DNA from 3 places in the Kitasatospora sp. NPDC101447 genome. Region 3 is predicted to be linked to each of the others. Evidence: riboswitches for the same ligand, from Rfam matches in the RefSeq annotation. Region 3 holds a riboswitch; each other region holds the start of a gene.

Region 1 (4,570 bases), on a different contig from region 3:
CCCGAGGATCGGCAGCCCGGCCGCCGCGCGCGCCTTCAGCGCCGGTTCCAGGCCGCGCTCGCGCAGCCAGGCGAGGTCCGCCACGGTGGCCCGGGTGCCGGGCAGCACCACCAGGTCGGCGTCGGCCAGCTCCTCCGGCCTGGTGGCCCAGCGCACCAGGACGCCGGGCTCCTGCGCCAGCGCGTCCACGTCGGTGAAGTTGGACAGCCGGGGGAAGCGCACCACGGCCACCCGCAGCACGTCCGCCCCGAGCGGGCCGCGCCCGTCGACCCGGTCCACCACGGTCGACAGGTCCAGCGAGTCCTCGGCGTCCAGCCACAGCCCGGGCAGCATCGGCAGGGTGCCCAGCACCGGACGGCCGGTCAGCCCGTGCAGCATCTCCAGGCCGGGCGCGAGCAGCCGCGCGTCGCCGCGGAACTTGTTGACGAACCAGCCCGCCACGTGCCGCTGGTCCTCCGCGGACAGCAGCGCCAGCGTGCCGTACATCGCCGCGAACACACCGCCCCGGTCGATGTCCCCGACCACCACCACGGGCAGCCCGGCGGCCGTGGCCAGGCCCATGTTGGCGATGTCGCGGTCGCGCAGGTTGATCTCGGCGGGCGATCCGGCGCCCTCGCAGACGACCACCTCGTAGCGGCTGCGCAGATCGGCCAGGCACTCCAGGGCGCGTTCCAGCAGGACGGGCTTGCGCTCGCGGTAGTCCAGCGCGCCCACCTCGGCGACCGGCCTGCCCAGCAGCACCACCTGGCTGCGGCCGTCCGCGCCGGGCTTCAGCAGCACCGGGTTCATCGCCGCCTCCGGCTCCACCCGGGCGGCCTGCGCCTGCATCGCCTGGGCGCGTCCGATCTCGGCGCCGTCGGCGGTGACGAAGGAGTTCAACGACATGTTCTGTGCCTTGAACGGCGCGACCCGCACGCCCTGACGGGCCAGCCAGCGGCAGATGCCGGCGGTGACCACGCTCTTGCCCGCGTCCGAGGTCGTCCCGGCGACCAGCAGCGCGTTCGTCATGCCCTTCCCCTCTTCCCACGGAGCGCGCGCAGCAGGACGTGCCCCGCGACCGTCGTACCCAGCGCCAGCGCGCCCACCCGCCGGGAGAGCGTGCAGGCCCGTTCGATGTCGTCGACCGTGACCGGCCGCAGCTCCCCGCCGAGCACCGGCCGGTGCTCGACGCGCTCGCCGTACTGCAGCGTCCCGCCCAGCCGCACGCCCACCGCGCCGGCGAACGCCGACTCCGCCTGACCGGCGTTCGGGCTCGGGTGCGAGGAGCCGTCGCGCCGCCAGACCCGCCAGGCCGTCCGCGGCTGCGGGGCGGCGGCCACCGTCAGCAGGGCCGTCAGCCGGGCGCCGGGCCAGCCCGCCACGTCGTCCAGCCGGGCCGAGGCCCAGCCGAACCGGGCGTGGCGCGGCGAGCGGTGGCCCACCATGGCGTCGAGGGTGTTCACCGCGCGGAAGGCCAGCAGCCCGGGCGTGCCGGCCAGGGCGCCCCAGGCCAGGGCGTTCACCACGGCGTCGGCGGTGTTCTCGGCCACCGACTCGACCACCGCGCGGGCGATCTGCTGCTCGTCCAGCGCGCTCGGGTCCCGCCCGCACAGGTGCGGCAGCCGCTCCCGCGCGGCCCGCAGGTCGCCCTGCTGCAGCGAGCGGCCGATGGCGCGGGCCTCCCGGGTCAGCGAGGTGCCGCCGAGCACGGTCCAGGTCGCGGCCGCCGCCAGTGCGGCCCGGCCCAGCGGTCGCCGGCCGACGGTACGGTCCAGGGCGAGGGCGCCCGCCGCGACCGTACCCACGCACAGCGCCGTGTACCCGGCCCCGACCGCCCGGTCGTCGCGCCACAGCCGCCGCTCCAGGCGGGTGGCGGCGCTGCCGAAGACGGCCACCGGGTGGCCCCGGCGCGGGTCGGCGAAGCGGGCGTCGGCGGCGTAGCCCACGACGGCGCCCACCGCGAACGCGGCGGCGCGGGCCCAGCGGCGGCCGGCCGCAGGACGGACGGTCACCGGCCGCACGCCGGAAGGCGGCTCATGGAGGGACAGCTCAACGAGAGGGAGCCCAGCGGAAGGCGACTCATCGAGAGGCGACTCATCGGGAGACGGCTCGGCGGAAGGCAGTTCGGAGTCCGGCCGGGCGGGGCAGCCTGCATCGCGTGCGTGTCCTCACTCAGGGTCCGCGCCCTGGATCGACGTAGCGGGGGCGAGAGTCTCCTGGCTTCCGGGTCGGACGCACCCCCGGTGCCTTCCAGCGGCTTCTGACGGCCCGCCGTGGCGAGATTTCCGAGCGTGCTCCCCGGTGACAGTGGCGGGACCGCGCCGGACTCGCACCGGCTTCCTCTCCATGCCTCCGATTGGCCCCAGGATCCCATCACGCGGCCGAACCGGGAGTCAACCGAGGTCACGGAGGGGTTGGTCACACGGGACGGCGGCCGATGAGCTGTGGGATCGCCCAGCGCGGCACCGCCCCCGGGCCGGCCGCTTCGTGGGTTCGGTCGCTGGGGCCGCGCCGTGGTCCGCGCCTAGCGTTCGGTGGCATGCGTCGCAGAAAGCCCCCCGCCGCCCCGCCCCCGGTGCCGTTCTCGCCCGCAGCCGCCCGCGCCCACCGGGCCGCCCTCGGCCTCACCCCCGAACAGGTCGCCGAGGGCCTGGCCGCGCACGGCGTACGGCTGCTGCCCGCGCACGTCCTCGCCTGGGAGAACGGCGAGCTGCGCCCCGGCGAAGCGGAGTTCATCGCCCTCGCCCGCGCCCTCTGGTGCCCCGCCGCCCAGCTGATGGACACCCGTCCGGTCCGGTTGCGCGACCACCGCGTCGCCCGTGAGCTCGGCCAGGCGGCCGTCGCCGAGCGCACCGGCACCACCCTCGACTCCTACCGGCAGGCCGAACTGACCGACCGCTGGGAGGGCGACGAGGAACAGACCCGCGCCCTCGCCGACGTCCTCGGCCTCGGCCTGCCCGAACTCGTCGAGGCCACCGGCCGCGGGGAGGCGCTCGACCACCTCCTCCGCCAGTGCGTCACCGGCCGCTGGCAGCCCCACCTCCGCGCCCTCGCCCGCATCGTCCCCGCCCCCGCCGACACCCTCGCCGACGCCCTCGCCGCCCTCCACCAGGAGCACCACGTCCCCACCCACTGGGGCGCCACCACCCGCACCGCACCGCCCCCGGCCGCCGGCTCCCTCACCCCCCGCTTCTGGCACCTCCTCGACACCGCGGGCACGACCGGGCCGACCGCGTGACAACGGGCACCACCGGGCCGACCGCGTAACAACGGGCACCACCGGGCCGACCGCGTAGCAAGGGGAGGCGGCCGGCCCTCCGACGGCGGGTGCGGATCCGGAGGCCGTGCCCCGGACGGGTCAGCCCGGTGGCCGCGCGGGCGGGGCGCCGGTGGACTGGTGCACGAACACCGTCCGGTCCGAGACCAACAGAGCGGGGAACGATATGCGCTGGGGAACCGCTGCCGTCGTGGCGGCCGCCGCCGTCGGAACCGGGGCCGTCGTCCTGGTGATCGGCCGTCGGGCTTCCGAGCGGATGGTCCGTCCGGTGACCGCCGGGCGGGAGTCCGGGCGGGAGTCCGGGCCGGTCGTGGTCCGGAGCGTCGGCGCCGGGCGGGTCACCTTCACCCGCAGCCCGGAGAGCCTGCACCCCGGCCGCTGGGCGGTCGAGTGGGGCGACAACGGCCACGCCGTCGTCGAGGACGTCCTGCACAGCGACGAGCAGGGCGTCACCCGTCGGCTGGTCCGCGCCGACCAGGGCACGCTCACCCCCGGCACCGAGGTCCGCTTCACCCCCCGCGTCCACCTCGGCGACCCCACCCGGGCACTCGGCCTCGCCTACACCGACACCTCCGCCGACGGGGAACTCGGCGCGCTCCCCGCCTGGCACCTCGACGGCAAGCGCGGCACCTGGGTGATCCTCGTCCACGGCCCGGAGGCCGACCGCCAGCAGACCCTCCCGGTGCTGCCCGTCCTCGACCGCTTCGGCCTGCCCGTCCTCGCCGTCACGTACCGCGGCGACGAGGGAGCCCCGGCCTCCCCGGACGGGTACAGCCACTTTGGCGAGACCGAGTGGCGGGACGTCGAGGCGGCGGTACGGCTGGCGCTCGACAACGGCGCGAGCCGGGTGATCCTCTACGGCTGGTCGGTCGGCGCCACGGTGGTCCTGCAGACCGCGGCCCGCTCGACCTGGGCCCACGCCATCAGCGGCCTGATCCTCGACTCGCCGGTCCTCGACCTGCCGGGCTCCGCCCGCCGCGACGCCGAGCGGCTCGGCTTCCGCGGCGCCGCCGCCGAACTCGGTGTCCTCGCCGCGCGGGGCCGCACCGGGGTCGACCTCGCCGACTTCTCCCGCATCGCCGAGGGCGCCGACCTGCGCGTCCCGACGCTGCTCCTGCACAGTCCGGACGACCGGGTCTCCCCGTTCCACAGCGCCGAGCGGCTCGCCGCCGCCCGCCCCGACGTGGTCAACCTCCAGGCCTTCCCCGGCGCCGACCACGGCACCCTGTGGAACAGCGCCCCCGACCACTACACCGAGCTCCTCCGCCGCTGGCTCACCCCGCTCCTCTGACCCGGGGGCCGTCGGCGGCCGCG
Region 2 (4,570 bases), on a different contig from region 3:
CGGCGCTCGGGCTGCGGGACGGCGGCGATCCGGGCCCTGGAGTCGGCGATCAGCCGGTCGGCGCGGTCCTTGACGTCGAAGATCTCGCCGAGGTTGGCCAGGTCCGTGTAGAGCGCGTCCAGCGGGTCCATCACGCCGCGTTCGGTGCCCCTGCCGCTGCGGCAGGACTCGCTGAGCACGTACGAGTCGATGCCGAGGGCCTTGAACGCCTGCGGGGTGACGCCGCTGCCCTCGTCGAAGCCGTAGTGCCAGCCGGCCAGCACCAGGTCGGCCCTGGCGTCCAGGGCGATCTCCTTGGTGAGCACCTTCTTGGAGAGCCAGGCGGTCTGCTGGTAGCCGTCCTTCCACGGCACCTTGTCGACCCGGCCCTTGTCGTCGGGCATGACGTAGCCGGCCATCCGGTCGGCCAGGCCGAGGGAGAGCATCAGCTCGGTGATGTTGACGTCGTTGGTGACCACCCGGGCCGGCTTCTGCGGGAAGGTCAGCTCCTCGCCGCAGTTCTGCACGGTCACCGGGTAGTGGGCGGAGCCGGTCGAGGCCTGCCGGGGGGCGATCTCCGCGCCGCAGGCGGTAAGTCCGAGGACGAGCAGGGTGGCGGCGGCAACGGCCTTGGTGCGCACGGTGGTTCCTTCGGTGGTTCAGGCGTCGGGGGTACGGGCGTCGGCGGTCCGGGCCCCGGGCGTCCGGGTGTCGGGGGAGCGGTCGAGGCGGTCGAACAGCAGCTGGAGGGCGCCGGTCTCCGGGTGCCGGACCGGCGTGGCCCGGACACCGAACACCTCGGCCAGCAGGGCGGGTCGGAGCACCTCGGCGGGCGGTCCGGAGGCCACGATCCGGCCGGCCCGCAGGACGTACAGCAGGTCGCAGTGGCTCGCCGCCAGGTTGAGGTCGTGCAGCGCGACGAGCACCGTCGGGCCGGCCTCGCGGGCCAGCGCCAGGACCTCCAACTGGTGGGCGACGTCGAGGTGGTTGGTGGGTTCGTCGAGCACCAGCAGGCGCGGCTCCTGGACCAGCGCGCGGGCGAACAGCACCCGCTGCTTCTCGCCCCCGGACAGGCTCAGGAAGCCCCGTCCGGCGAGGTGCCCGGCCCGGACCTTCGCCAGGGCGCCGGCGCAGCGCTCCCGGTCCGCGTCGGTCGGGGCGCCGAGGCCGCGCCGGTGCGGCAGCCGGCCCATGGCGACCACCTCGGCCACCGTGAAGTCGAACTCGGCGGAGTGCTCCTGGGTCAGCGCGGCCACCCGCCTGGCCGTCTCCCGCGCGGAGAGCGCGTGCAGGTCGTCGCCGTCGAGCCGGACGGCCCCGCCGGTGGGCTTCAGCACCCGGTAGACGCAGCGCAGCAGGGTCGACTTGCCGCTGCCGTTCGGTCCGACCAGGCCGACCACCTGCCCGGCGGCGGCCGCCAGGCTCACCTCGTGGACGATCCGGGTGCCGGCCGACTCCACCGAGACGGTGTCGACGTCGAGGTCCTGGGCCTTCGCCCGGTCGGGCCGGGCGGTCGAGCCGGCCGGGGCGGCCGGGCCGGTCGTACGGATGGCATCGGTCGTACCGATCGCGTCGGTCACCGTCGGCCTCCGAAGGCGTGGCCGCGCCGACGCATCATCAGCAGGAAGGCGGGCACGCCGAGCACGGCGGTGAACACCCCGACGGGCAGTTCGGCGGGTGCCAGCAGGGTGCGGGAGGCGATGTCCACCCAGACCAGCAGCAGCGCCCCGGCGAGCGGGGCGACCAGCAGCACCCGGCGATGCCCGGCGCCGACCAGCATCCGGGCCACGTGCGGCACCAGCAGCCCGACGAAGCCGATCGCACCGCTGACCGCGACCACCGTGCCGGTGACGGCGGCGGTCACCACGAACAGTTCACGGCGCATCCGGTCCGGGTCCACACCGAGCGAGGCGGAGGTCTCGTCGCCCATGGCGAGCGCGTCCAGCCGTCCGGCGGCGCAGCCGAGGTGGGCGAGCCCGGCCAGGACGGTGCAGGCGGCGATCGGCACCGAGCCCCAGGTGGCGCCGCCGAGGCTGCCGAGCAGCCACATCATGGCGCTCCGGGCGGCGTCGCCGCGGTCGGCGGCGAAGACCATCAGGGTGGTGGCGGCGGCGAAGCCGTAGGAGAGGGCGGTGCCGGTGAGCACCAGCCGCATTGGCGTGAGCCCGTACGCGGTGCGGGCTGCGAGGTAGACCAGCGTCATCGCGAGCAGTGCGGAGCCGAAGGCGGAGGCGGAGATCGCCCACACCCCGAGCGAGGCGAAGGCGCCGAACAGCAGGACGGCGTTGGCGCCGACGGCCGCGCCGGAGGAGATGCCGAGGACGAAGGGGTCGGCGAGGGCGTTGCGCACCAGCGCCTGGACGGCGACCCCGGTGGCGGCCAGCCCGGCGCCGACCACGGCGGCCAGGACGGTGCGCGGCAGCCGGATCTCCCAGACGATGGCGTACGCGGCCGCCTCGTCGGCCTCCAGCCGACCGCCCGTCAGTCCGGCGCCCAGCAGCCGCAGTACGTGCGGGAGCCCGATCCCGGAGGAGCCCAGCGCGACCCCGCAGACCAGTGACAGCAGCAGGGCGGCGCCGAGGCCGACGGTGAGCGGGAGCACGGGTGTCCGGTGGACGGACGGGCCGCCGGCTACGCGGGTCACGGCTACGCGGGTCACGGATGCGCGGGTCATGGGTGCGCGGGTCACGGATGCGCCTTGCCTCGGGCCGCGGGTGCGCCGGGGCGGGCGCCGGCCGGGGGCGTGCCCGGGCGCCGTCCCCCTCGCAGTCCACGGCGAGTTCTCGGGAGTCCAACGGCCGAGGGCGATCGGGCTGGCGCGGCCGCACCGCGGGTGCGGGCCGTGCTCACCGTTGCGGGTCAGCGCCGGATTCTCACCGGACTTCCCCCTCGGACGCCCTGGCAGCATAACAGGCACTCAGGGTAGGCAACCCTTACCGAGGTCGGGTCGGGTGTGAACGCACGACCGCCCCCGTCCGGCGGTGCGGACGGGGGCGGTCGGGTGGCGACGCGTCAGGCTCAGGCCTGCTTGGTCTCCCAGAAGATCTTGTCGACCTCGGCGATCAGGTCCAGCAGGGCCTGACCGGTGGCCGGGTCGGTGGACGCCTTGGTGGCCGAGGCGGCCTTCAGGGTGTCGTTGATCAGCTGGTGCAGCTGCGGGTACTTCTCGAAGTGCGGGGCCTTGAAGTAGTCGCTCCACAGCACCGAGATGTGGTGCTTGACGGCCTCGGCGCGCTGCTCCTTGATGATGACGGCGCGGGCACGGAAGTGCGGGTCCTCGTTGGCCTGGTACTTCTCCTGGGTGGCCTTGACCGACTCGGCCTCGATCCGGGCCTGCGCCGGGTCGTACACGCCACAGGGCAGGTCACAGTGGGCGTGAGCGGTGGCACGCGGTGCAAACAGACGAGAGAACATGGGAGTCCTTCCTTAGATCGTCTTCCCGCGCCCGAGATTACCCTTCCGCCCTCGTGGTTTCGCGATCGGGCGGTGGGCCTAGGGCAAAAGGCGGACCCGGAACCGGGGTAATCCGGACACCGAACAGGTGACGGTCCGTACGGCAGACTGGGGGCGGGCGTGCGGGAGGAGGAGTCGTGGCACGGAGCGCGGAACCGGAGGGCCGGACCGGGGGCGGCGTGTTGCCGTTCGGGGTCGTCGACGTGGCGGGCCCGTCGATGGTCCCGACCCTGCGCGAGGGCGACCGGCTGCTGGTCCGCTACGGCGCGCCGATCCGGCCGGGCGCGGTGGTGCTCTTCCGCCACCCCTTCCAGCAGGACCTGCTGGTGGTGAAGCGGGCTGCCGGGCGCCGGCCCGGCGGGTGGTGGCTGCTCTCCGACAACCGTCCGGTGGACAGCGACAGCCGCAGCTACGGCGCGGTCCCGGACGAGCTGGTGCTCGGCCGGGTGCTGCTGCGGCTGAGCCCGCGCCCGTCCTGGCTGGCGCCGGGCCGCCGGCTGGAGCGGCTGCTGCTCGCCCCGCGGCTGGCCCGGGTGCCGGGTCTGGCCCGCCGCCTCGGCGCCTGGGTGGAGGACGTCTAGCGCCTACTGCCCGCCGCCCAGCGCGGCCTCCGCCTCCTGGCGCTTGCGGGCCCGGTAGGCGGCGACGTTGGCCCGGGTCGCACAGCGGTCCGAGCAGTAGCGGCGGGAGCGGTTGGTCGAGGTGTCCAGGTAGGCGTTGCGGCAGGGCGCGGCCTGGCAGATGCCCAGCCGGTCGCCGCCCAGCTCGGTCAGGTGGACGGCCAGGCCCATGCAGGCGACCGCGCTGAAGTGCGCGGTGGCGGTCGGCGAGTTGTCGGCCAGGTGCAGGTGCCAGCGGGGCCGTCCGGCGTCGTCCAGGTAGTCGTGCCCGGAGATCAGCGGGCTGACGGGGTACTCCATCAGCAGGCTGTTCAGCAGGTCGACGCCGCGGGTCTCGTCCCCGTCGGCGGCGGCCTCGAAGACCCCGCGCAGCCGGGTCCGCACGGCCCGCAGCCGGGGCAGGTCGGACTCGTCGGCGAGCGCGGCGGCCCGGGAGGAGTCGGAGAACAGGGCGCGCACCGCGTCCACGGAGGTCAGCGTGTCGGTGCCGCGCTCCGGCTCCTCGGTGTTCACCAGCC
Region 3 (4,570 bases):
TACCGGCCGAACTGGGCGGCAGGGCATCGGAGGTGTACGCCGCGTTCGCCGAAGGGGCGGGCGCCGGGCTGGACTTCTCCGCCATCATCACCACCCTCCGGAAGGACACCGCATGACGTTCGAGACGATCCTGGTCGAGCGCAAGGGCCGGGTGGGGCTGATCACGCTCGACCGCCCGAAGGCGCTCAACGCGCTCAACACCCAGCTGATGGCCGAAGTCGTCGCCGCGGCCACGGAGTTCGACCGGGACAGGGAGATCGGCTGTCTGGTGGTCACCGGCTCGGAGAAGGCCTTCGCGGCCGGCGCAGACATCAAGGAGATGCAGTCCCTGGAGTTCGTCGACGCCTACCTCGGCGACTGGTTCGCCGCCTGGGACCGCTTCGCCGCGCTGCGCAAGCCGGTCGTCGCGGCGGTGGCCGGGTACGCGCTGGGCGGCGGCTGCGAGCTGGCGATGATGTGCGACGTCCTGCTGGCCGCGGACACCGCCAAGTTCGGGCAGCCGGAGATCAAGCTCGGTGTGATCCCCGGCATCGGCGGCTCGCAGCGGCTCACCCGGGCCGTCGGCAAGGCCAAGGCGATGGAGCTGTGCCTGACCGGCCGGATGATGGGCGCCGAGGAGGCCGAACGGGCCGGCCTGGTCTCCCGGATCGTCCCCGCCGACCAGCTGCAGACGGAGGCCCTGGCCACCGCCGAGACCATCGCGGCGATGTCCGCTCCGGCGGCGGTCATGCTCAAGGAGAGCGTCAACCGCTCGTACGAGACCACCCTCGCCGAGGGCGTCCGCTTCGAGCGTCGGCTCTTCCACGCCACCTTCGCCACGGCGGACCAGAAGGAGGGCATGGCGGCCTTCGCCGAGAAGCGCCCGCCGATGTTCGGCAACCGCTGACGTTCGGCGACCGCTGACGTTCGGCGACCGCTGAGTTCGGCAACCGCTGACGGGCCGGCCCGGTGCGCCGCCCCCTCCACGGGGCGGCGCACCGCCGGTCAGCTCCCGGCCCGCCGGAGCAGGTAGGTGTCCATGATCCAGCCCTTGCGCTCGCGGGCCTGCTCGCGCAGCTCGCGGATCCTCGGGGCGGCCTCGGCGAGCGGGCCGGCGACGAGGATCTCGTCGGGGGTGCCGAGGTAGGCGCCGTACCGGATCTCCAACCCCTCGGGGTCGATCCCGGCGAAGGCGGCCCGGCCGTCGAGCATCACCACCACGTCGTCCACGCCCTCGGGGAAACCCTCGGCCAGACGGCGGCCGGTGGTGATCTGCACCGGGCGGCCGACCCGGGTCAGTGTGGTGCGGTGGCGGGCGGCGAGCGCCGAGACGCTGCTGATGCCCGGGACCACCTCGAAGTCGAACCCGACGGTGCCGCGGGCCAGGACGTCGTCCACGACGGCGATGACGCTGTCGTACAGGCTCGGGTCGCCCCAGACCAGGAAGGCGCCGGTCTCGTCCTCGCCGAGGTGCTCGGCGAGGAGCCGTTCGACCAGGTCGGCGCGGCGGACGCGCCAGTCGTCGACGGCGGCCGCGTACGCGGGGGTGCCGCGGTCCCGTTCCGCGTCCGGCGCCTCGGCCACACGGTGCCCGGCCCGGCCGTGCTCGGCGAGGATCCGGCGACGCAGCCGGATCAGGTCCTGCCGTTCCTCGCTCTTGTCGAGGATGAAGAAGACGTCCGTGCGGGCGAGTGCCTTGACCGCCTGCAGGGTGAGGTGATCGGGGTCGCCCGCGCCGATACCGATGACGAAGATGTGCCGCATGGGAGGCATTCTGCCGTCCGAACCGCTTCGATCTCGTCCGGCCGACGGGGGCGGCGCCGGGTCTCACCATGCGGACACGTTGCGTGAATTCCGCGTGGGTTCGGGTTCCTTGCCCCTAAGCTGGCCGGGCAGCTGGTTCGCCCTGTCCGCCAGGCGGGGCGTCGTAAGAGGGAACCCGGTGACGCCGTTTGATCGGCCAGTCCGGGACTGCCCCGCAGCGGTGAGTGGGAACGACCGCCGTCATACGCACTGGGCCCGGGACGGGTCTGGGAAGCGACGGCCAGTAGGAGTCCGCCCTCGACAGGGTGGGCGCGCCCGCGAGTCCGAAGACCTGCCACTGCCCGCCCGCGGAGGATCCGCGCGCGGACATCCGGTGACCTCGTGGGCGGGTCGGCGACCATACCAGGCAGATCAGGCCCGTACGTCCGTGCGGCCACTGCCCGGTCCGTCATCCCTTCGCGCCCCTGCGGTCTCCGGATCCCTGAGGAGACAGACTCGCGAAGGAGAGTCCCTTGACCACGAAGTCCGCAGCCGCGGCAACCCTCGCCACCGCGTACGGCTACCCCCGCCAGGGCCGGGGCCGGGAGCTGAAGAAGGCGATCGAGGGCTACTGGAAGGGCGCGGTCACCGCCGAGGCGCTGCTGGCGACGGCCGCCGACCTGCGCCGGGGGAACTGGCAGCAGCTCGCCGACTCCGGCATCGAGGAAGTCCCGACCGGTGACTTCTCGCTCTACGACCACGTGCTGGACACCACCGTCGCCGTCGGCACGATCCCCGCCCGCCACCGGGCCGCGGTCGAGGCCGACCCGCTGGACGGCTACTTCGCCATGGCGCGCGGCACGCAGGACGTCGCGCCACTGGAGATGACCAAGTGGTTCGACACCAACTACCACTACCTGGTACCGGAGTTGGGCCCCGACACGGCCTTCGCGGCGAACCCGGCCAAGTCGGTGGGCGAGCTCGGCGAGGCCCTCGCGCTCGGTCACACCGCCCGGCCGGTGCTGGTCGGGCCGATCACGTACCTGCTGCTCGCCAAGCCCGCGCCCGGTGTCGCCGAGGACTTCCAGCCGCTGACCCTGCTGGACCGGCTGCTGCCGGTCTACGCCGAGCTGCTCGCGGCCCTGAAGGCGGCCGGCGCCGAGTGGGTCCAGCTGGACGAGCCCGCCCTGGTGCAGGACCGCACCCCGGCCGAGCTCAACGCCGCCGCCCGCGCCTACCGGGACCTCGGCGCCCTCGCCGACCGGCCCAAGCTGCTGGTCGCAAGCTACTTCGACCGCCTCGGCGACGCCCTGCCGGTCCTGGCGAAGGCCCCGGTCGAGGGCCTGGCGCTGGACTTCACCGGACCGGCCGCGGCCAACCTCGCCGACCTCGCCGCCGTCGGCGGGCTGCCCGGCAGGCGACTGGTCGCCGGTGTGATCGACGGGCGCAACATCTGGATCAACGACCTGGGGAAGTCGCTCGCCACCCTGGCGACCCTGTTCGGCCTCGCCGACCGGGTCGACGTCGCGCCCTCCTGCTCACTGCTGCACGTGCCGATCGACGCCACGCTCGAACGCGACATCGACCCGCAGATCGCCCGCTGGCTCGCGTTCGCCAAGCAGAAGGCCGCCGAGGCCGCGCTGCTCGCCCGCGGCCTGCGCGAGGGCACCGGCGCGATCACCGCCGAACTCGCCGCCAACCGCGCCGACCTGGCCTCCCGCGCCACCTCACCGATCACCCGCGACCCCGCCGTCCGCGCCCGCGCCGCCGCCGTCACCGCGGCGGACGCCCGCCGCGCCCAGCCCTACCCCGTACGGGCCCAGGCCCAGCGCGCCCGGCTCAGGCTGCCGCTGCTGCCGACCACCACCATCGGCTCCTTCCCGCAGACCACCGAACTGCGCGTCGCCCGCGCCGACCTGACGGCGGGCCGGATCGACACGGCCGCCTACCGGGAACGGATGGAGGCCGAGGTCCGCGACGTCATCGCCTACCAGGAGAAAGCCGGCCTCGACGTCCTGGTGCACGGCGAGCCCGAACGCAACGACATGGTCCAGTACTTCGCCGAACAGCTCACCGGCTACCTGGCCACCCGGCACGGCTGGGTCCAGTCCTACGGCACCCGCTACGTCCGCCCGCCGGTCCTCGCCGGGGACATCTCCCGCCCGCACCCGATGACGGTGGACTGGTTCGGCTACGCGCAGGACCTCACCGACCGCCCGGTCAAGGGCATGCTCACCGGCCCGGTCACCATGCTCGCCTGGTCCTTCGTCCGCGACGACCAGCCGCTCGCCGACACCGCCCGCCAGGTCGCCCTCGCCCTGCGCGACGAGGTCACCGACCTGGAGGCCACCGGCGCCGCCGTCGTCCAGGTCGACGAGCCGGCCCTGCGCGAGACCCTGCCGCTGCGCGCCGCCGACCGCCCGGCCTACCTGGACTGGGCCACCGAGGCCTTCCGGCTGGCCACCTCGGGCGTCCGCGCGGACACCCAGGTCCACACCCACATGTGCTACGCCGAGTTCGGCGCGATCATGAAGGCGATCGACGACCTCGACGCGGACGTCATCTCCCTGGAGGCGACCCGCTCGCACATGGAGGTCGCCGGGGAGCTGGCCGAGGCCGGCTACCCGCGCGAGGTCGGCCCCGGCGTCTGGGACATCCACTCCCCGCGCGTCCCGAGCACCGAGGAAGCGGTCTCGCTGCTCCGGGCCGGCCTCGCCGCGATCCCGGCCGAGCGCCTCTGGGTCAACCCCGACTGCGGCCTGAAGACCCGCGGCTGGCCGGAGACCCGCGCCTCCCTGGACAGCCTGGTCGCCGCCGCCCGCCGCCTGCGCGAGGAACTCGCCGACTG

The links. A riboswitch is a leader RNA that binds a small molecule or an ion and turns the genes downstream of it on or off. The one in region 3 is predicted to bind cobalamin.
Region 1: linked by a shared signal. The riboswitch ahead of ACIRST_RS23540 (cobalamin biosynthesis protein) and the one ahead of metE (5-methyltetrahydropteroyltriglutamate--homocysteine S-methyltransferase) in region 3 are both predicted to bind cobalamin.
Region 2: linked by a shared signal. The riboswitch ahead of ACIRST_RS08095 (FecCD family ABC transporter permease) and the one ahead of metE (5-methyltetrahydropteroyltriglutamate--homocysteine S-methyltransferase) in region 3 are both predicted to bind cobalamin.

The regions. Positions count from the first base shown of each region.
Region 1 is NZ_JBIWNL010000016.1:148,090-152,659, forward strand. It holds gene ACIRST_RS23535 (cobyric acid synthase) at 1-1,008, opposite strand, end outside; gene ACIRST_RS23540 (cobalamin biosynthesis protein) at 1,005-1,991, opposite strand; cobalamin riboswitch at 2,189-2,323, opposite strand; gene ACIRST_RS23545 (helix-turn-helix domain-containing protein) at 2,519-3,217, shown strand; gene ACIRST_RS23550 (prolyl oligopeptidase family serine peptidase) at 3,423-4,547, shown strand.
Region 2 is NZ_JBIWNL010000004.1:226,520-231,089, forward strand. It holds gene ACIRST_RS08085 (ABC transporter substrate-binding protein) at 1-620, opposite strand, end outside; gene ACIRST_RS08090 (ABC transporter ATP-binding protein) at 639-1,439, opposite strand; gene ACIRST_RS08095 (FecCD family ABC transporter permease) at 1,556-2,653, opposite strand; cobalamin riboswitch at 2,790-2,915, opposite strand; gene sodN (superoxide dismutase, Ni) at 2,998-3,393, opposite strand; gene sodX (nickel-type superoxide dismutase maturation protease) at 3,651-4,013, shown strand; gene ACIRST_RS08110 (CGNR zinc finger domain-containing protein) at 4,017-4,570, opposite strand, start outside.
Region 3 is NZ_JBIWNL010000010.1:72,265-76,834, reverse strand. It holds gene mmsB (3-hydroxyisobutyrate dehydrogenase) at 1-116, shown strand, start outside; gene ACIRST_RS17110 (enoyl-CoA hydratase) at 113-886, shown strand; gene cobF (precorrin-6A synthase (deacetylating)) at 985-1,743, opposite strand; cobalamin riboswitch at 1,877-2,080, shown strand; gene metE (5-methyltetrahydropteroyltriglutamate--homocysteine S-methyltransferase) at 2,256-4,570, shown strand, end outside.